Regions from separate parts of the Nonomuraea rubra genome, predicted to be linked through region 4. Evidence: riboswitches for the same ligand, from Rfam matches in the RefSeq annotation. Region 4 holds a riboswitch; each other region holds the start of a gene.
The links. Region 4 has a riboswitch for thiamine pyrophosphate ahead of thiD (bifunctional hydroxymethylpyrimidine kinase/phosphomethylpyrimidine kinase). Riboswitches for the same ligand answer to the same signal wherever they lie in the genome.
Positions count from the first base shown of each region.

Region 1 (4,723 bases), 3.2 Mb from region 4:
GCAGCACCACGAACCCGTCGGCCACCAGCCGCTCGGCCGCGTCGAACGTCTCGATCGGGTCGGGCAGCAGCGTGCGCTCGTCGGCGATGACCTCCAGCTTGACCCAGTTGGTGCCCAGGGCGTCCCTGGCCAGCCGGGCCGTCAGCACGGCCTCGCCCGCGGTGAAGCAGCCCGCGGTGTTGGGCAGCACCTTGATGTCGCGCTCGCGCAGCACGTCCAGCACGGAGCCGCGGGCGCCGGGATCGAGCCTGCGCATCGCCACCGTCGTCAGCTCGGTGCCGGACGCCGCCAGCGCCTGGTCGAGCACCTCCAGCGAGGGCGCGCCGCCCGTCCCCATGATGAGCCGGGAGGAGAACTTCTCCCCGGCGATGATCAGATCATCCACCTTGCACCGCCGTCAGAACCTCCACGCGGTCACGGTCGCGCAGCGCCGTCGTCTCCCAGGCGCCGCGCGTGACCACCTCGTCGTTCACGGCCACGGCCACTCCGGTGGTGGCCGAGGTCAGGGTATGTACGGCTTGAGCCACGGTCATGCCGTCGGCCACCTCGTGGGTCGAACCGTTGATCACAACAATCATGAAATTTCCCGAAATCTCCCGGGCGCGCACAGCGCCGCCAGCTCGCTCTCCTCGCCCAGCAGGATCGCGGTCGTGAGCGGGGCGAGCAGCACGCCGCCCCGGTGGTGCCCGGTCGCGTACGCCAGCCCCGGCGTACCGCTCGGGCCGATCAGCGGCAGGTTGTCCGGCGTCCCCGGCCGCAGCCCCGCCACCACGTCGGCGACCTCCAGCTCGGTGACGCCAGGCACCAGCTCCCTGGCGTCCCGCAGCAGCTCGTAGAGCCCGCCGGCCGTCACCCTGGTGTCGAACCCCATCTCCTCCTGCGTGGCCCCGACCACGAGCTCGCCGTCGCCCCGGGGGACCAGGTAGACGGACGAGCCGTGCACGGTGCCGCGTACGCACCGGCCGAGCAGCGGCTGCGGGGAGCGCAACCGCATGATCTGCCCCTTGACCGGCCGCACCGGCACCTCGGCCAGCTCGGAGCTCCACGCGCCCGCCGCCAGCACGACCCGGTCGCCCCGCACCTCCCGTCCGATGCCGTCCTCGGGGGCCGGTGGCGGTGCGAGGCGGACTCCCGCGACCCGGCCGCCCTCGTACAGGAACTCGGCCGCCCGGGCCCGCACCAGCGGGACGCCCAGCCGTTCCAGCGCGGCCAGCAGGGCCGCCGTCACGCGGCGCGGGTCCACCCACGCGTCGCCGGGCGCCAGCAGGCCGCCGCGCACGGAGGGGGCCAGCATGGGCTCCAGGCGGCGGCACTCGCGCCCGGTGAGGCGCTCGACCGGCAGGCCCAGCTTCTCCATGTACGCGGCCAGCTCGCCCAGCGCCGCCATGTCGTCGGCCCCGAACGCCACATCCAGCGTCCCGTCCGCCCGCAGGTCCAGCCCGCGTACCTCGGCGAACCCCGGCCCGGCGCCCGCGGCCGACCCGTCGCCGGGTCTCGTGCCGGCGCTGGATTCGGGCTCGATGCCCGATGGCGGCCCTGTGCCCGCGACCAGGCCGGCGTCCGTGGACAGGCCGGCGTCGGCGGTCAGTTCGGCGGCGAAGGCGGGCCAGCGGCGCAGGGAGGCCACGCCCAGCCGGAGCAGCGGCGCCTCGGTGTAGGTCACCTCGCTGACCGGGGCCAGCATCCCCGCCGCCGCGTACGAGGCCCCCCTGCCGGGAGCCGGGTCCACCACGGTGACGGGCCGCCCCGCGCGTGCCATCCGCCAGGCCACCGAGAGCCCGACGACCCCGCCACCCACGATCACATCCACCTGCGCTCCCTTCGCCGGCATGATCCGGATCAGGTGTCTTGCGGTCGAAGGCCCGGCAAAGCCTTCCTCTCAGCCCGGTTACGGCCGGACTCCCGCGCGTCTTACCCGAACAGCCTACGGCCTCGGTGCCACGTCCACGCACGCCCCCCGTTATGGTCATCAACGTGAACCATGTCGTGGTGGTGGGAGCGGGCCTGGCCGGAGTGCGTACGGTGGAGGCCCTGCGCGGGCGCGGCTTCACCGGCCGGATCACCCTGATCGGGCAGGAGCGGCATCGTCCCTACGACCGCCCGCCGCTGTCCAAGGCCGTGCTGAAGGGCGAGGCCGACACCAGCTTCGTCGACACCGACCTCGACGCGCTCGGCGTGGAGTTCTGGCCGGGCGTCGCCGCCAAGTCGCTGCGCGCGGGCGTCGTGGAGACCACCGAGGGCGAGGTCGCCTACGACGGCCTGGTCATCGCCACCGGGGCCGACCCGATCCGGCTGCCCGGCGACGGCCCCCAGCACGTCCTGCGCACCCTCGACGACGCTCACGAGCTGCGGGCCATGCTCGTCCCCGGCGCCCGCGTCGCCGTCATCGGCGCCGGGTGGATCGGCGCCGAGGTCGCCACCGCGGCCCGCCGCGCCGGCTGCGAGGTGACGGTCGTCGAGTCCGCCTCCGCCCCGCTCTCGACCGCGGTCGGCGCCGAGCTCGGGGGGCGCACACTGCCCTGGTACGACGGCATCGACCTGCGGCTGCGCACCATGGTCGACTCCGTGGACGAGGGCGGGGTGCGGCTGGTGGGCGGCGAGTTCGTCGAGGCCCACGTGGTCGTCACCGGCATCGGCGTGCGCCCGGCGGTCGAATGGCTCGCCGACGCCGACATCGACCTGCACAACGGCGTCGTCACCGACGAGCACCTGCGCACGTCCCTGCCCGGCGTCGTCGCGGTCGGCGACTGCGCCGCCTGGTGGTCGCGCCGCTGGCAGGCCAGGCTGCGGGTCGAGCACTGGGACACCGCGCTCAACGCCCCCGACGTGGCCGCGGCGACGCTGCTGGGGGAGGAGGCGGTGTACGATCCGGTGCCGTACTTCTGGTCCGAGCAGTTCGGGCACATGCTCCAGTACGCCGGCCACCATCCGGCGGGCGATCGGCTCGTCTACCGCGGCGAGCCCGAGGGCAAGTGGTCGGCCGTCTGGCTCGCCGGCGACGGCACCCTGGCCGCCGTGCTCGCCGTCGACCGGCCCCGCGACCTCGTGCAGGGGCGGCGGATCATCGGTGCAGGCTCGCGCCTCGACGCGGAACGCCTGGTAGATCCACAAGTACCCCTACGAGATTGTGTTGTTTGAGCAAGCACGGCATGTGGTAGTTGTGGTTTCGTGACGCTTTCTGTTGCACAGATCGACCGGGAGACCGACCAGCTCGTTGACGAGTGGCTCACCCTCCCCGAAGTGGCTACGCGCCTCGATCTTCCGATCGGGCGAGCCAAGCAACTCCTCCGGGACCACAAGCTCCTCGGCGTGCGCCGGGGCAGCGGCGGGCCGCAGGTGCCCGCGGTGTTCCTCGATGGAAAGGACGTGATGAAGGGCCTGCCCGGCACGCTGACCGTGTTGCAGGACGCCGGCTACGACGACGTCGAGTCGCTGCGCTGGCTCTTCACCCCAGACGAGTCCCTGCCGGGGTCGCCCATCGAGGCGATCAAGGCCGGCCGTCACACTGAGGTCAAGCGGCGTGCCCAAGCCCTCGCTTTCTGAGGCCCGCCTCTATCTCTGCACGGACGGCCGCCGCGACCGCGGCGACCTGGCAGAGTTCCTCGACTCGGTGCTGGCCGGCGGCGTGGACATCATCCAGCTGCGGGAGAAGGGCCTGGAGGCCCGCGAAGAACTCGCGCTCCTCGAAGTCTTCCGCGACGCCTGCGACCGGCACGGCAAGCTGCTGGCCGTCAACGACCGGGCGGACATCGCCTACGCCGCCCGGCCCGACGTGCTCCATCTGGGGCAGGACGACCTTCCTGTGATGGTCGCGCGAGAGATACTCGGCGACGACATCGTCATCGGACGGTCCACCCACTCCGCCGCCGAGGCTTCCGCCGCGGCCGTGGAGGAGGGCGTCGACTACTTCTGCTGCGGCCCCACCTGGCCCACCCCGACCAAGCCGGGCCGCCCGGCTCCCGGCCCGCCGCTGCTGCGGCACGCGGCGTCGCTGGAGACCTCGCGGCCGTGGTTCGGGATCGGCGGCATCGACCTCGGCAACCTGGACGAGGTGATGGCGTGCGGGGTGCGGCGCGTGGTGGTGGTGCGGGCGATCACCGACGCCGACGACCCTGGGGCGGCGGCGGCGGAGTTCGCCAAACGGCTCTCGGCCGGCTGACTACCGGGCGCCCGCCCTTCACGGCGGGCGCCTCCGTCATCCCCGCGCACAGCGCCCCGCAAGCAGCAGCGCCCGCGTGACCTGCGGTGCGGGCGTGGCGACGGTGGGGCGGTGCCCGCAGCACGCGCGGGCGTGATGCGAGGCCGGCGGCGCAAGGTGCCCGCGTGACCTGCGGTGCCGCGTCTGACTTGCGGTGCCGTGTGTGGTGCGGTGCTCGCGCGCCATGCGGGCCTCGCGGGCAGAGGTGTGCGAGTGTGGCGGATCAGGTCTTGCGGGAGGTGGCGGCGATGGCGAGGTCGGTGAGCGCGGCCCGGGACTCCGGCGTGACCGGAGCCGTTTCGAGAGCCGCCAGCGCCAGCTCCAGGTAGTCGCCGATCAGGTCCTCGCACTCCTGCAGCGCCCCCGTGCCGTCGATGATCTCCCGCAGCGTGGCGACCCCGTCCTCGTCCAGCTCGGGATCCCCGAGGAGCCGCCGCACGGTCTCGGCGTCCGCAGGGGAGGCGGCGGCCAGGGTGCGGGCCACGAGCATCGTGCGCTTGCCCTCCCGCAGATCGTCCCCCGCCG
Region 1 covers NZ_JACHMI010000001.1:8,421,202-8,425,924, reverse strand. Annotated here, with positions in the region: gene HD593_RS38265 (thiazole synthase) at 1-385, opposite strand, end outside; gene thiS (sulfur carrier protein ThiS) at 378-578, opposite strand; gene HD593_RS38255 (FAD-dependent oxidoreductase) at 575-1,810, opposite strand; TPP riboswitch at 1,800-1,916, opposite strand; gene HD593_RS38250 (NAD(P)/FAD-dependent oxidoreductase) at 1,975-3,138, shown strand; gene HD593_RS38245 (Rv2175c family DNA-binding protein) at 3,169-3,543, shown strand; gene thiE (thiamine phosphate synthase) at 3,521-4,159, shown strand; gene HD593_RS38235 (polyprenyl synthetase family protein) at 4,422-4,723, opposite strand, start outside.
Region 1: another riboswitch for thiamine pyrophosphate. It lies ahead of HD593_RS38255 (FAD-dependent oxidoreductase); the one in region 4 lies ahead of thiD (bifunctional hydroxymethylpyrimidine kinase/phosphomethylpyrimidine kinase).

Region 2 (4,723 bases), 840 kb from region 4:
ACGCCGTCGCGCCGGGACCGGTGTGGACGCCGCTGATCCCGGCGACCATGCCGGAGGAGAAGGTGGCCAAGTTCGGTGAGCACGTGCCGATGGGACGGCCCGCCGATCCGGACGAGATCGCCCCCTCGTACGTCTTCTTCGCCGCGAACCGGCTGTCGTCGTACTACACGGGCGAGGTGCTGGCCCCGATCGGCGGGGAGACCCTGCCGGGTTAGTCCACGTAGAGGTTGCCGCCGAGCCGCCTGAACTCGGCCGCCTTCTCCGCGTACCCGGCGTCCCTGATCTCGTGGCTGATCCGCATCGAGCAGAACTTGGGCCCGCACATCGAGCAGAAGTGCGCGGTCTTGGCGGGCGCGGCCGGCAGCGTCTCGTCGTGGAACGAGCGTGCCGTCTCCGGGTCGAGCGACAGGTCGAACTGGTCCTCCCAGCGGAACTCGAACCGCGCGTCCGACAGCGCGTCGTCCCACGCCTGGGCCTGCGGGTGCCCCTTGGCCAGGTCCGCGGCGTGCGCGGCGATCTTGTACGTGATCACCCCGGTTTTGACGTCGTCCTTGTCGGGCAGGCCGAGGTGCTCCTTGGGGGTGACGTAGCAGAGCATGGCCGTGCCGTACCAGCCGATCATGGCGGCGCCGATGCCCGAGGTGATGTGGTCGTAGCCGGGGGCGATGTCCGTCACGAGCGGGCCGAGCGTGTAGAAGGGGGAGTCGTCGCAGAGCTCGCGCTGCAGGTCGACGTTCTCCTTGATCTTGTGCATGGGCACGTGGCCGGGCCCCTCGATCATCACCTGGACGTCGTGCTCGCGGGCGGTCCCCGTCAGCTCGCCCAGCGTGCGCAGCTCGGCGAACTGGGCCTCGTCGTTGGCGTCCGCGATCGAGCCGGGGCGCAGGCCGTCGCCCAGCGAGTACGACACGTCGTAGCGGGCCAGGATCTCGCACATCTCGGCGAAGTTCTCGTACAGGAAGCTCTCGCGGTGGTGCGCCAGGCACCAGGCCGCCATGATCGAGCCGCCGCGCGAGACGATGCCGGTCTTGCGCCCCGCGGTCAGCGGCACGTGCGCCAGCCGTACCCCCGCGTGCACGGTCACGTAGTCGACGCCCTGCTCGCACTGCTCGATCAGCGTGTCGCGGTAGACCTCCCACGACAGCAGCTCCGGCCGGCCCTTGACCTTCTCCAGCGCCTGGTAGATGGGGACGGTGCCGACCGGGACGGGGGAGTTGCGCAGGATCCACTCGCGGGTCTCGTGGATGTCGGCACCGGTGGACAGGTCCATGATCGTGTCGGCGCCCCAGCGCGTGGCCCAGGTCATCTTCTCGACCTCCTCCTCGATGGAGGAGGTGACGGCGGAGTTGCCGATGTTGGCGTTGATCTTCACGAGGAAGTTGCGGCCGATGATCATCGGCTCGGACTCGGGGTGATTGACGTTCGCGGGGATGATGGCCCGGCCGGCGGCGACCTCCTGACGTACGAACTCGGGGGTGACGCCCTCGCGCACGGCCACGAACTCCATCTCCCTGGTCACCAGCCCGCGCCGGGCGCACCCGACCTGCGTGACCGGCTGCCCCGCCGCCGCGCGCTCGCGGATCCACCCGGCGCGCAGGTGCGGCAGGCCCCGCCGCAGGTCCGGCTCGTAGGCGGGGTCGGTGTACGGGCCAGAGGTGTCGTACAGCGTCACCGACGAGCCGTTCGACAGGTGCACCTGGCGCATCGGCACCCGCAGCTCACCGCTGTAGACCTTGGAAAAGCGCGCGCTACTCATCGCGCAAACTCCCTTCGCCGGCATTATCCGGAGCAGGTTCTGGCGGTCGGCGGCTGTCAGCCGTCCTCTCAGCCCGGTCCCCACCGGGCTCCCGCGTTGGACGGCGATGATCGTACCCACGCTCCGCCCCACCCGAAACCCTGACAGGCGAGGTTTGCCGGTCGCCGTGAGCGGTAGGGTCCCCATCAGGGGAAACATGAAGAGATTCGCCGCTGTCGCAGGACTACTCGTCGTGATGGCCGCGTCCGGCGCCACCGCAGCCGCCGGGGACGGCATGGATCAGCACGAAGTCAGCCAGGAACAGTACGACACTCTGATCGCCCAGTGCCGCTACGCCGATACGGGGAAGGCGAAATGCCGTGCGGCGGTCAAGCGCATGTACCGCGTCGGCCAGGCCGACCCGGCGCTCGACTGCCGGACCTACTCCGGCGTGACCGTGTGCGGCACGCTCAAGCTCAGCAAGGCCGAGCGCAGATGCACCCGGGACTCCAGGGCACAGGGAGTGCCGTTCCGCCGTGCCGAGGTGGAATGTTACGCACTGTCATGATCGTCGTAGGAGTGGACGGCTCCCGTACCGGGCTGGAGGCCGCCGGCTGGGCCGCCGCCGAGGCCGAGCTGCGGCAGGAGCCGCTGACCGTGGCGCACGCCGTGCCGAGGTGGGTGTGCGAGGGCGCCGTCCACTACGCCGAGGTGGCCCAGTGGATGCGCGACGGCGCCGAGACCGTGCTCAGCGCCGCCTGCGACCGCGCGCGCCGCGTGTGGCCGCAGGTGCGCATGGAGGGCGTGCTGCTGCCGGGCGACCCCCGCTCGGCGCTGATCAAGGCGTCCGAGGGGGCCGAGCTGCTGGTCGTGGGCAGCCGGGGGATCGGCGGGGTGCGGGGGCTGCTGATCGGATCGGTCGCGTACGGGACGGCCGCGCACGCCCGTACGGACGTCGTCCTGATCCACGAGCCGCCCGCGTCCCCGCGCGGTGAGATCGTGGCCGGGGCCGACGGCTCACCGGGCGCCGCGCGGGCGCTCGGGTTCGCCTTCGCCGAGGCCGAGCTGCGCGGCGCGCGGCTGCGTGCCGTACGGGCCTGGGCCTGGCCCCATCCCGGCGGCTTCGAGCCGGCCTCCCGCGAGCGCGAGCAGGACACCCTGCGTTCGCTGAAGGAGTCGCTGGCCCCGCACCGGGAGCGGCATCCGGGCGTGCACGTGATCGCGGAGGTCGTGCACGGGCATCCGGTGGAGGTGCTGAAGGAGACCTCCGCCCGCGCCGACCTGCTGGTGGTGGGTACGCGGGGGCACGGGCAGCTCGCCGGGATGCTCATCGGCTCGATCAGCCAGGCCCTCCTGCACCACGCGCCGTGCCCGCTGGCCGTGGTACGCGGCTGAAAGTTACATCCGTACTCCCAGGTCAGCCCCCCGCCATGATCGTCGTGCTTCCCGGCGCCGCGCCGCCGCTCCTACGATCTGCGCAGGCTACGACGGGAGAGCACACGATGCGCAGCAAGACCGGCTCCGTGCTGGCCGCGCTGGCGGCCCTGGCCGCCGCGGTGTTGATCGCCACCGCGTTATCCGCCACCACCACGGCCACGGCCAGCGCCGCCCCCATCAGGATCATGCCCCTGGGCGACTCGATCACCGGATCCCCCGGCTGCTGGCGGGCCCTGCTCTGGAACCGCCTGCAGAGCGCCGGCCACACGAACGTCGACTTCGTCGGCACCCTCCCGCCGCAGGGCTGCGGGGTGGCCCACGACGGCGACAACGAGGGACACGGCGGCTACCTCGCCACCAACGTCGCCGGCCAGAACCTGCTGCCCGGCTGGCTCTCCGCCACCCAGCCCGACATCGTGCTCATGCACTTCGGCACCAACGACGTCTGGAGCAACATCGCGCCCGCGACGATCCTCGGCGCCTTCACCACGCTGGTGAACCAGATGCGCTCCAGCAACCCGAACATGAAGATCCTCGTCGCCAAGATCATCCCGATGAACCCGTCCACCTGCGGCGAATGCGCCCAGCGCACCGTGAACTTCAACAACGCCATCCCCGCCTGGGCCGCCGCGACCACCACCCCGCAGTCGCCGATCATCGTGGTGGACCAGTGGACGGGGTTCAGCACGGGCACCGACACCTACGACGGGGTGCACCCTAACGCGTCGGGTGACCAGAAGATGTCCGACAAGTGGTACCCGGCGCTGGTGGACGCGATGGCCGGCGGCGGCACCGCCACCCCCACCGTCACCACCACCACGCCTCCGCCTGGTGGATGCACGGCCACCTACAAGGTCACCGGGCAGTGGCATGGCGGCTTCCAGGGCGAGGTCACCGTCAGGAACACCGGGACCACGTCCCGGTCCGCCTGGGCGGTGGCCTGGACGTTCGCCGGCGGTCAGCAGATCACCCAGCTCTGGGGCGGGACGCTGAGCGCGAGCGGGTCCTCGGTGACCGTGCGCAACACCTCGTGGAACGGCCTGCTCACGCCGGGGGCCTCGACCACGTTCGGCTTCCTCGGCTCCTGGAACGGCACCAACCCCGCCCCCGCACCTACCTGCTCGTAACGGCGGCCTCGCCGGCGGCTTCTTCGCTCATTACGGCGGTCTCGTTGCTCGTGATAGGTGCCAGCCGGGGAGCCGCCAGCCGTACGTAGTCGTCGGTGGCCAGCGCCAGGGAGCGGTCGAGCCTGGCGGCGTTGAAGTACAGCTCGGGCTGGTCCAGCAGGGAAGGATCCGCGACCAGCTCGAGCCGGGGGTCGTAGCTGAACGGCAGCACGGTCCCGCTCACGCTGCCCGCCAGCTCCTCGGCCTTCTCGGTGCCGGCGAAGGCCACGTACGTGCCGCCCAGCAGCGCCTTGACGGCCTGCAGATCGAGCCGCGCGTCGCCGGGCACGACGGCCAGCACGTGCCGGGTCTGCTTCTTGCCGATCTTCACCATCACGATCAGGCACTTGGCGGCCTGCGAGACGTCGTGCCCGCGCAGCGCGCT
Region 2 covers NZ_JACHMI010000001.1:10,825,802-10,830,524, reverse strand. Annotated here, with positions in the region: gene HD593_RS49365 (SDR family oxidoreductase) at 1-215, shown strand, start outside; gene thiC (phosphomethylpyrimidine synthase ThiC) at 212-1,756, opposite strand; TPP riboswitch at 1,749-1,861, opposite strand; gene HD593_RS49355 (hypothetical protein) at 1,953-2,303, shown strand; gene HD593_RS49350 (universal stress protein) at 2,300-3,130, shown strand; gene HD593_RS49345 (cellulose binding domain-containing protein) at 3,238-4,299, shown strand; gene HD593_RS49340 (YbaK/prolyl-tRNA synthetase associated domain-containing protein) at 4,286-4,723, opposite strand, start outside.
Region 2: another riboswitch for thiamine pyrophosphate. It lies ahead of thiC (phosphomethylpyrimidine synthase ThiC); the one in region 4 lies ahead of thiD (bifunctional hydroxymethylpyrimidine kinase/phosphomethylpyrimidine kinase).

Region 3 (4,723 bases), 680 kb from region 4:
CGTCAGCGGGCCGTAGACGAAGGCGAACATCAGGCCGATCAGCAGCATCGACGGCAGCATGGCCGCGTACGTCCAGTCCAGGCCCACCCCGAGGAACAGCGCGTACGCCAGCAGTCCCGACACCAGGCCGCCGAGCACGACCTTGGCGTTGCCGAACCGGTTGACCAGCCACGGCGTGAGCGTGGGGGCCAGCACCACGTCCGCGGCGGCCGCCAGCAGGGCCAGCCCCGTCTGGATGGTGGACCAGCCGCGCAGCTCCTGGAGGTACAGCGTGACCAGGAACTGGAAGCCGAAGAACGAGGCCGTGAGCAGCGCGGCCATGACGTTCGCGCGGACCAGCGGGCCCGAGCGCAGGATCCCGAGCCGGACGAGCGGGGCGGCGGAGCGGCGTTCGACGGCGACGAAGATCGCCAGCAGGGCCAGGCCCCCGGCGAAGGCCGCGGCCGTCAGGAGCGGGCCGTCGGAGAGGTGCTCCAGGCGGACGACGCCGTAGACGAGCAGGATCATCGCGCCGGTGACGCTGATCGCGCCCGCCACGTCGAAGCCGCCCGCCGCCCGGCGCTCCCCCTGGTCCTTGATCAGGGGGATGGCGGCGACCAGGATGACCAGCGCCAGCAGCACGGGGGCGAAGAACACCCAGCGCCAGCCGATCGCGGCCAGCAGCCCGCCGATCACCAGCCCGAGCGCGAAGCCGCCCGCGGCCGTGCCGGCGTAGATGAGCAGGGCCCTGTTGCGCTGGGGGCCCTCGGGGAAGTTCGTGGTGATCAGGGACAGGCCGGCGGGCGTCATGAACGCGGCGGCCACCCCGGTGACGAACCTGGCCACCAGCAGCACCCACCCCTCGTCCGCGAAGCCGCCGAGCCCCGAGAACAGCAGGAACACCACCAGCCAGAACAGGAACATCCGCCGCCGCCCCAGCAGGTCGGCCGCCCGGCCGCCGAGCAGCATGAAACCGCCGTAGCCGAGCACGTACGCGCTCACGACCCCGCTCAGCATGCCGGTGGACAGCCCGAGGTCGGCCCGGATGGACGGGAGGGCGACGTTCAGCATCGCCACGTCGATGCCCTCCAGGAAGATGGCCCCGCACAAAACGATCAGTACGCCCCAGGTACGGGCAGGGACAGACACAACAAACCCCCGGTTACTTCTAGGAAGGTCGGTTCTCTCTTGTAACCGCCCCACATCATGCGCCAGCATGGTTTCTTGTGGAAGAAGGCACTTCTCGATCACTCGGTTACTGCGAAGGCACCGTGGACGACGACTACGACGTGCGCCAGTGGGACGTGCGGGAGGACTGCGAGGTCCGCCAGATCCTCGACCGCATCGCTGACAAGTGGTCGCTGCTGGTGATCGCGCTGCTCGACTGCCAGAGCCTGCGCTTCACCCAGCTCCGCCGCGAGATCGACGGCATCAGCCAGCGCATGCTCAGCGTCACCCTGCGCCAGCTCGAACGCGACGGCCTGGTCAGCCGCACGGTCCACCCGGTCGTGCCACCCCGCGTGGACTACGCGCTGACGCCGCTCGGCCGCACCCTGCACCAGACCATCAAGTCCCTGGTCACCTGGACCGAACAGCACCAGGAGGAGATCATCGCGGCGCGTGCTTCCTACGACTCGCGACGCGAGATGATGGAGTCATGACCGTTCCCGAGATCGAGGCCAGCGCCGTTCCCGCAGACGCCTACCTGCTCGACGTCCGCGAGCAGGACGAATGGCTCGCGGGCCACGCGCCCGAGGCCGTGCACATCCCGATGACCCAGATCCAGGGCCGGGTGGACGAGGTGCCCGGCGACCGCACCGTCTACGTCGTCTGCCGGGTGGGCGGCCGCTCCATGAACGTGGCGGCCTGGCTCAACCAGCTCGGGCGCGACGCGGTCAACGTGGGGGGCGGCATGCAGGCGTGGGAGTCCGCGAGCAAGCCGATGGTCAGCGAGACGGGACAGCCTCCGTACGTGGCCTGAACTCGCCCACTATGGCGGTTTCGCCGTCATTGAGGCATGATGAGGGCGCCAACTACAGATCGTCGCGGGAGCTCGGGGTGCCGGGCTGAGAGGGCAGCTACTTGATCCGCTGCCGACCGCCTGAACCTGTCCGGGTAATGCCGGCGTAGGGAGTGTGCGATGACGCATGTCGCCGACGAAGTTCCGCTGACACTCGAAGGCCGGCCGCCGAAGACGCTGGGCGTGCTCGACCAGGGCGCGCTCTGGGCGAACCTCGGCGTCAGCCTCCTCGGCTTCTCCGGGGCGATGTTCCTGGTCAACCCGCTCGGCAACGCCCCGCTCAGCCTGGCGGCGGCGCTCGTGGCGACCGTGGTCGGCAGCCTGATCGGCACGGCCATGGTGGGGCTGTCGGCCATCCCGGGCACGCAGACGGGGCAGCCGGCGATGGTGCTGCTGCGCGGGCTGTTCGGGGCGCGGATCTCCTACATGCCGACGGTGCTGAACATCGTGCAGATGCTCGGCTGGGGCGCGTTCGAGCTCTGGGTGATCGCCACGGCCGCCGGGGCGATCTTTCCGGCGGTGCCGTACGCGGTGTGGGTGGTCGTGGCGGGGGTGCTGACCACCGCGCTGACGATCTGGCCGCTCGGGGCCGTCCGGGTGCTGCGCCGGTACGTCACGATCGGCGTCATCATCGCGATGGTCTGGTTCGCCTGGTTCTTCCTGCGTGAGGCGCCGGCGCAGGAGGGCGGCTCGTGGACCGCCTTCCCCGCCGCGGTCGACTACGTGATCGCGCTGTCGGTGTCGTGGGTGCCGATGGCGGCCGACTTCGCCCGGCACTCGCGCTCCACCGGCGCCGCCTTCACCGGGGTGGTCGGCGGTTACACGCTCGCCCAGGTGGCCTGCCTGGGGCTGGGCGTGTACGCGGTGGCCATCGCGGGCAACGCGGACGCCGTGTTCGGCACGTTCGTCGCGGTGCCGCTGGGCGCGCTGTTCTTCGCCATCCTGGTGCTGCGCGAGACCGACCAGTCCTTCGCCAACGTCTACTCCACCACGGTCTCGCTGCAGAACCTGATGCCGCGCGTGGACCGGCGCGCCTTCTCGGTCGCCATCGGGGTGCTCACCGTCGTGATCGCCCTGCTCGTGGACGTGACGTCGTACGGCGCGTTCCTGGGCGTGATCGGGGCGGTGTTCGTGCCGATGTTCGCGGTGCTGGCCGTGGACTACTTCCTGCTGGGCGGCTCCCGCCGCTGGAACACCGAGGAGAACGCGCCCTCGCGCTGGTCCATGCTGGTGCCGTGGGCGCTGGGCTTCGCCGCCTACTGGCTGACGACCTCGACGCCGACCATCGCGGCGTGGGACGGGTTCTGGGCGTCCGCGCGCGAGGCCATCGGCTTCACCCGGCAGGTGTGGATGAACGGCGCGCTGGGCGGGGCACTGGTGGCCGCGCTGGTCACGCTGCTCATCGGCCTGCTGGTGCGGAAGCCTTCCGTTCGACGTTGAGCAGGTGCTGCTTGGCGGACGCGCCGCCCGCGTAGTCGCCGAGCGCGCCGTCCTCGCGCACCACCCGGTGGCAGGGCACGATCACGCAGACGGGGTTGGAGGCCAGCGCGTTGCCGATCGCCCGCAGCGCGCGCGGCCGGCCGATGCTCTCGCCGATCCGCTCCAGCGTCGTGGTGGTGCCGTAGGGCACGGCCATGGTCTTCTGCAGCACCGTGCGCGCGAACGGCGTGGCCAGCGCCAGGTCCACCGGCGTGGCGAACGTGCGCAGCCGCCCGGAGAAGTACGCGTCGAGCTCCCTGCGCACCGGGTCGAGCCGCCTGGCTTCGGGCCCGATGAAGCTGCCCACATGCCTGGTGACCAGCTCGAACACGTCGTTCTCCGCCTCGAAGCTGCACGCCGCGATGCCCTTGCCCGTCACGGCCAGCACCAGCCTGCCCACGGCGCCGTCGTAGGTGCCGAAGGCGATGTCGGGCGGCGTCTCGCCCCGATAGGTGCTGGAGGTCACCCGCAACAGGGCATCGAGATCGTTGCTCGACATGCCTCGCACCCTCCCACCGCCGGGAATCACCGTGACCGCAGCGTATCGGACGGATCTCCCGACGCACCCACCGCACCGCGTGCACTATGGAGTAGTGGGGGACGAATGGGCCGGTAGTGACGATGAGATCGCACGCGCTGCGCTCGCCAGCTCACCCAACGCCGTCGTGGCGCTCGACAGGGACCAGAGCGTGCTGGTCTGGAACGCCGCGGCGGAGCGGGTGTTCGGGTGGAGCGCGGAGGAGGTGGTCGGGCGCAGGGCGCCCATCGTGCCGGACGAGCTGACCACCGAGCACACCGCCGCCCTGGAGCGGGTACGCACCGGCGAGCCCGTCTCGCTGCGCACCAGGCGCCTGCACAGCAACGGCACCCTGCTCGACCTGCGGGTGGACATCAGCGCGTTGCGCCTGGGCAGCGCCGTGGGCGGCTACGTGTGCGTCTACCACCCGGCGCTGGCCGACCACGTGGCCAGGGAGCGGGTGGCCCGCCGGGCCAGGCTCGTGCGCCGGCTCACCGACGTGGTCGGCGACATCAACTCCGAGCTGGAGCTGTCGGCCGTGCTGGACCGGATCTCGGCCAGCCTCACCGAGCTCACCGGCGCGGACGCGGGCGGGTTCGTGCTCATCGAGGGCGAACGGCTGCGCCTGGTCAGCACGTACCAGCTGCCGGCCTCGATCAGGGGCACCACCACCGAGCTGCGGACGAGCCTGGTGGACAAACTTTTACGCACCGGGAAGACCGTGCTGC
Region 3 covers NZ_JACHMI010000001.1:12,351,769-12,356,491, reverse strand. Annotated here, with positions in the region: gene HD593_RS57290 (MFS transporter) at 1-1,089, opposite strand, end outside; gene HD593_RS57285 (winged helix-turn-helix transcriptional regulator) at 1,251-1,640, shown strand; gene HD593_RS57280 (rhodanese-like domain-containing protein) at 1,637-1,960, shown strand; TPP riboswitch at 2,015-2,129, shown strand; gene HD593_RS57275 (purine-cytosine permease family protein) at 2,120-3,439, shown strand; gene HD593_RS57270 (methylated-DNA--[protein]-cysteine S-methyltransferase) at 3,399-3,977, opposite strand; gene HD593_RS57265 (PAS domain-containing sensor histidine kinase) at 4,072-4,723, shown strand, end outside.
Region 3: another riboswitch for thiamine pyrophosphate. It lies ahead of HD593_RS57275 (purine-cytosine permease family protein); the one in region 4 lies ahead of thiD (bifunctional hydroxymethylpyrimidine kinase/phosphomethylpyrimidine kinase).

Region 4 (4,723 bases):
TGCTGCGGTTCGTCGAGAACGACTACGTGGCGCGGGTGGCGCAGGTGAACCTGGCCGCGCTGGCGGTGCTGGCCCGCGCGCCGCGCTCTCCCTCGCGGGCGGCGATCGTGACGAGCCGGCTCACGAACGACACCGAGCTGCGGTGGGACGCCAACCCCGAGCCCGACATTTCGGGTTATGAGGTGGTCTGGCGGGACACGACCGAGCCGTTGTGGACCCACTCCCGCTTCGTGGGGAACGTGACCTCGTACACGGTGGAGGGCCTGTCGAAGGACAACTTCCAGTTCGGGGTGCGGGCGGTGGACAAGCAGGGACATCGCAGCCCCGTCAGCCATCCGGCCCCCGCGAGCTGAGTACAGGCGTCCGGCCTCGCGAGCCGAGCGCGGCCCGGGTGGGCGGGCGCACCGCCCGCCCACCCGGTCACAGATCGTCAGCCGGTGGCCGACTCCGCCGACAGGGCGGCCGCCGCCTGGGGCGCCGTCCTGGGCGGGATGCCGCGCAGGTTGAAGGCGAACCGGGCGACCGAGTCCGCGATCGCATCCGAGTCCACGTCCAGCGCCGTGTGGTTGATGTTGGCGATCGTGTCGCACGCCTGGTGGTAGCAGACGTCGTACGCCACGCCGGCCGTGCCGCCGAACAGCGCCGCCTCCTCGGGCGTCTTGAGGCCCTCGGCACCGGTGAAGATGCCACCGGACGGGATGCCGACGGCGATGAACGGCCCGTAGTCCGAGCGCCCGTCGAAGTCGGTGCCGACGGTCGGCAGCGACCGGGAGCCGAAGAAGGCCTCGAACCGCTCCTCGATCTCGTCCGAGCCGGGCGGTCCAGCGGGCGACCCGACGCCGTCCGAGTCGTCACCGTCGTACAGCTTGTACGCGTAGTTCGGCGAGGCGATCATGTCGAAGTTCAGGTACACCCTGATCCGGTCGCGCTGCGCCTCCGACAGGGAGGCGACGTACTGGTCGGACCCGAGCAGCCCGACCTCCTCGGCCGCCCAGAACGCGAAGCGCACCTTGTTCTTGGTCGGGACGAGCGCCATCTCCTCGGCGATCTCGATGAGGGCCGCGCTGCCGGAGCCGTTGTCGTTGATGCCGGGCCCCTCAGGCACGCTGTCGAGGTGCGCGCCGACCATGACGACGTTGCGCGGGTCACCGAAGCGGCTCTCCGCGATCACGTTGTCGTTGGTGCCGAGCACGAGGTTGGCGTCGACCTTGAGCCGGACGGTGGCGCCGGCCGTGGCGGCCAGCTCGTTGCCCACGGCGAAGCTGGAGAACACCATGGGGATCCCGGCCCGCCACTCGCCGATGTCCAGCGGGAAGGGGTCCGTACGCCCCGGCTGGCCCTCGTTGAAGACGATGATCCCGGACGCTCCGGCCTGGCCGGCGTTGACCACCTTGTTGACGAAGGGGCAGGTGCCGCGCTGGATGAGCGCGATCCGGCCGGGCACGAAGCCCGCGAAGTCGGACGCCTCGCAACCACTGGTCGAGCTGGGCGCCGGGGTCGGCGGCAGGGTCAGGTCCACGCCCTGGACCTGGGCGGTCACGTCACCGGCCGGGGAGGGCTGGAAGGTGACGAAGTCGGTGCCGGGCACGTACGACTTCGTGGTGGGCGCGGTGAGGTCGAGCACGGGCGGGCTGTTCTCGCTCCAGCTCTCGACGAAGTTGATCGGCTGGCGCGTGACCTTGTAACCGGCCCTGCGCAGCTTGCCCTCGACATAGGCGACGGAGGCGTCGTAACCGGGCGTGCCGACGGCGCGGTTGCCGCCGTTGGCGTCGGCGATGGCCTGGAACGCGTCGAGATGCTTCTTGACGTTGGTGCCCTTGACCTTCTTGACGAGCACCTTGGCGAAGGCGTCGTCGAGGCCGCCCGCGTGCGCGGGCACGGCCATGGCCAGGGGTAAGGCGAGGGTGGCGATCAGAACGGTGATGATTCTTCGCATACAGGTCCCCATGGGTTACCAGGAATGCGGCATTTCCCCCCGAGGCGCCGCTGCCCGAACGTAACCCGGCGAACAATCACCGTGAAGACCCACTATGTGGCAAATTCGCGACATCACTCCGTACGGCGGGCGCGGGCCCGCCGCTTGCCCTCGTGCATCGCCTGCACGCGGGCGATCGGGATCGTGTGTCCCTCCTCGACGAGGTCGGCGGGCAGCCGCTGCGGCGCCGGCATGTGCTCGGCCCACGGGTCGCCGTCCTTCAGCAGCCCCGGCGCGGTCCGCACGGTGAAGTCCCGCGGCGACACCCGGTCCAGCTCCGACCACGCCAGCGGGAACGAGACGGGCACGCCGGGCCGGATGCGCGGGCTGTAGGCGGCCACCACCGTGGCCCCGCCCGCCCGGGTGGAGTCGAGGAACACCTTGCCCTCGCGGTCCTCCCGGATGAACGCGGTGGTCGCCAGCGCCGGGTCCAGCCGCTCGGCCCGCGCCGCCAGCGCCCGGGTGGCCGCCGCGAGGTCGTCCATCGCCGTGCCCGCCACCACGGGCACGAACACGTGCACCCCCTTGGCGCCGCTCGTCTTCACCGCGCCCGCCAGCCCCATGTCCTCCAGGGCCTGCCGGACCAGCAGCGCGCCGCGCACCGCCAGCGAGAACGAGTCGTCGTGCTCGGGCGGGTCGAGGTCGAGCACCAGGTGGGTGGCGTGCTCGCCGGCGAACAGTGCCGGGTGGTACTCCACCGCCCGCTGGTTGGCGAACCACAGCAGCGTCTTCCTGTCGTCGCACAGCGCGTACGTCACCTGCCTGCGCGACGCCTCCGCCCACAGGGACACCGACCGCACCCAGGCGGGGGCGTACTTGGGCAGGTTCTTCTGCATGAACGGCGCCTGCCCTGGGCGCACGCGGACGACCGAGAGCGGGCGGTCGCGCAGCACCGGGATGATGCGGTCGCGGACGGCGTCGAGGTAGTCGACCAGGTCGCGCTTGGTGGCGTCGGCACCGTCGAACAGCGGCTGGTCCAGGTTGGTCAGATCGACCCCGTCACGCGTCTCATCAGCGGCCACCCGCCCTACGATGCCGATCCTCGAACGTGTGGTCAACAACGACCCCTGTTACAGTGGGCCCTTGACGCGGGGTGCCCGGAAGGCCGGGCTGAGATCACACCCGTCGAACCTGATCTAGTTCGGACTAGCGAAGGGACGTCGCAGCCGTGAGCGCTGTTCCCAAAGTCCTGTCCATCGCGGGCACCGATCCCAGCGGCGGTGCCGGGATCCAGGCAGACCTGAAGACCTTCTCCGCGCTCGGCGCGTACGGCATGACCGTCGTCACCGCGCTGGTCGCGCAGACCACCACCGGCGTGAAGGGCATCCACGAGGTGCCGGCCGAGTTCGTCGCCGAGCAGCTCGACACGCTGCTGGCCGACGTGCCCGCCGACGCCGTCAAGATCGGCATGCTGGGCAACGCGCCGCTGATCAAGGCCGTGGCGGCGGCGCTCGACACGTACCGGCCCGAGTACGTCGTGCTCGACCCGGTCATGGTGGCCAAGAGCGGCGACCGGCTGCTGCCGGCCGACGCGGTGGCGGCACTGCGCGAGACGCTGCTGCCCCGCGTGCACCTGATCACCCCCAACCTGCCGGAGGCGGCCGACCTGCTCGCCGAGAAGCCGGCCGGGAGCCTGGCGGAGATGCACGAGCAGGCGCAGCGGCTGCGGGCGCTGGGCGCGCGGCAGGTGCTGCTCAAGGGCGGCCACCTCGACGGCGAGACGTGCGTGGACGTGCTGGCGACGCCGGAGGGCACGGTCGAGCTGGCCGCGCCCCGCGTGGACACGAAGAACACGCACGGCACGGGCTGCACGCTGTCCTCGGCCATCGCGGCGCTGCGCCCCCGCCACGACGACTGGGAGGGCGCGGTGCGGGCCGCCAAGACGTACCTCACCGAGGCGCTGCGCGCGGCCGACAGCCTGCACGTCGGCCACGGTCACGGTCCTGTCCACCACTTCCACGCCATCTGGTAGGTCCTGCATGTTCTGCGACGACATCTGGCAGCGCACGGCCGGGCTGATGCGCGCCATCCACGAGCACCCCTTCATCGCCGCCCTCGGTGACGGCACCCTCGACCGCGAGCGGTTCGGGTTCTACATGGTGCAGGACGCCCGCTACCTGGAGGCGTTCTCCAAGGCGCTGGCCACGGCGTCCGTGCGGGCCGGCGACGCCGGCGACGCGGCGTTCTGGGCGCAGAGCGCGCACACGGCGCTGGTGGCCGAGCGGATGCTGCACGCCGGGTACATCGAGGAGCTCGACGCCAAGGGCCCCACCTCGCCGACGTGCCTGGCGTACGCGTCGTACCTCCAGGCCACGGCCCTGACCGCACCGTACCCGGTGGTCGTGGCGGCGGTGCTGCCGTGCTTCTGGATCTACCAGGACGTCGGCACGGCGCTGCTGGAGCGCGTCGGCGACACCGCCGGCCACCCGTACGGCAAGTGGATCTCCACCTACGCCGACCCGGGCTTCGCGGCCTCCGTCGAGCAGGCCAAGGCCATCGCCGACCGGCTCGCGGCCGCCGCCGGCCCGGACACCCGCGAGGCGATGGCGCAGGCGTACTGCCGGGCGGCGGCGTACGAGTGGATGTTCTGGGACAGCGCGTGGCGGCGCGAGAGCTGGCCCACGGAGCGGTGGCTAACCGCTTGACGAGGCCCTGGCCATCGCCTCCTTCTCCTCGCGGGTGGCGATGAGCCCGGCGGGGGCGTAGAGCTTCGACTCCTCGAACGGCGCCTCCGTGTCGGGCAGCGGC
Region 4 covers NZ_JACHMI010000001.1:11,666,923-11,671,645, forward strand. Annotated here, with positions in the region: gene HD593_RS53370 (M28 family metallopeptidase) at 1-353, shown strand, start outside; gene HD593_RS53375 (M28 family peptidase) at 431-1,936, opposite strand; gene HD593_RS53380 (DNA polymerase domain-containing protein) at 2,050-2,997, opposite strand; TPP riboswitch at 3,055-3,150, shown strand; gene thiD (bifunctional hydroxymethylpyrimidine kinase/phosphomethylpyrimidine kinase) at 3,144-3,947, shown strand; gene HD593_RS53390 (TenA family protein) at 3,955-4,620, shown strand; gene HD593_RS53395 (carbon starvation CstA family protein) at 4,609-4,723, opposite strand, start outside.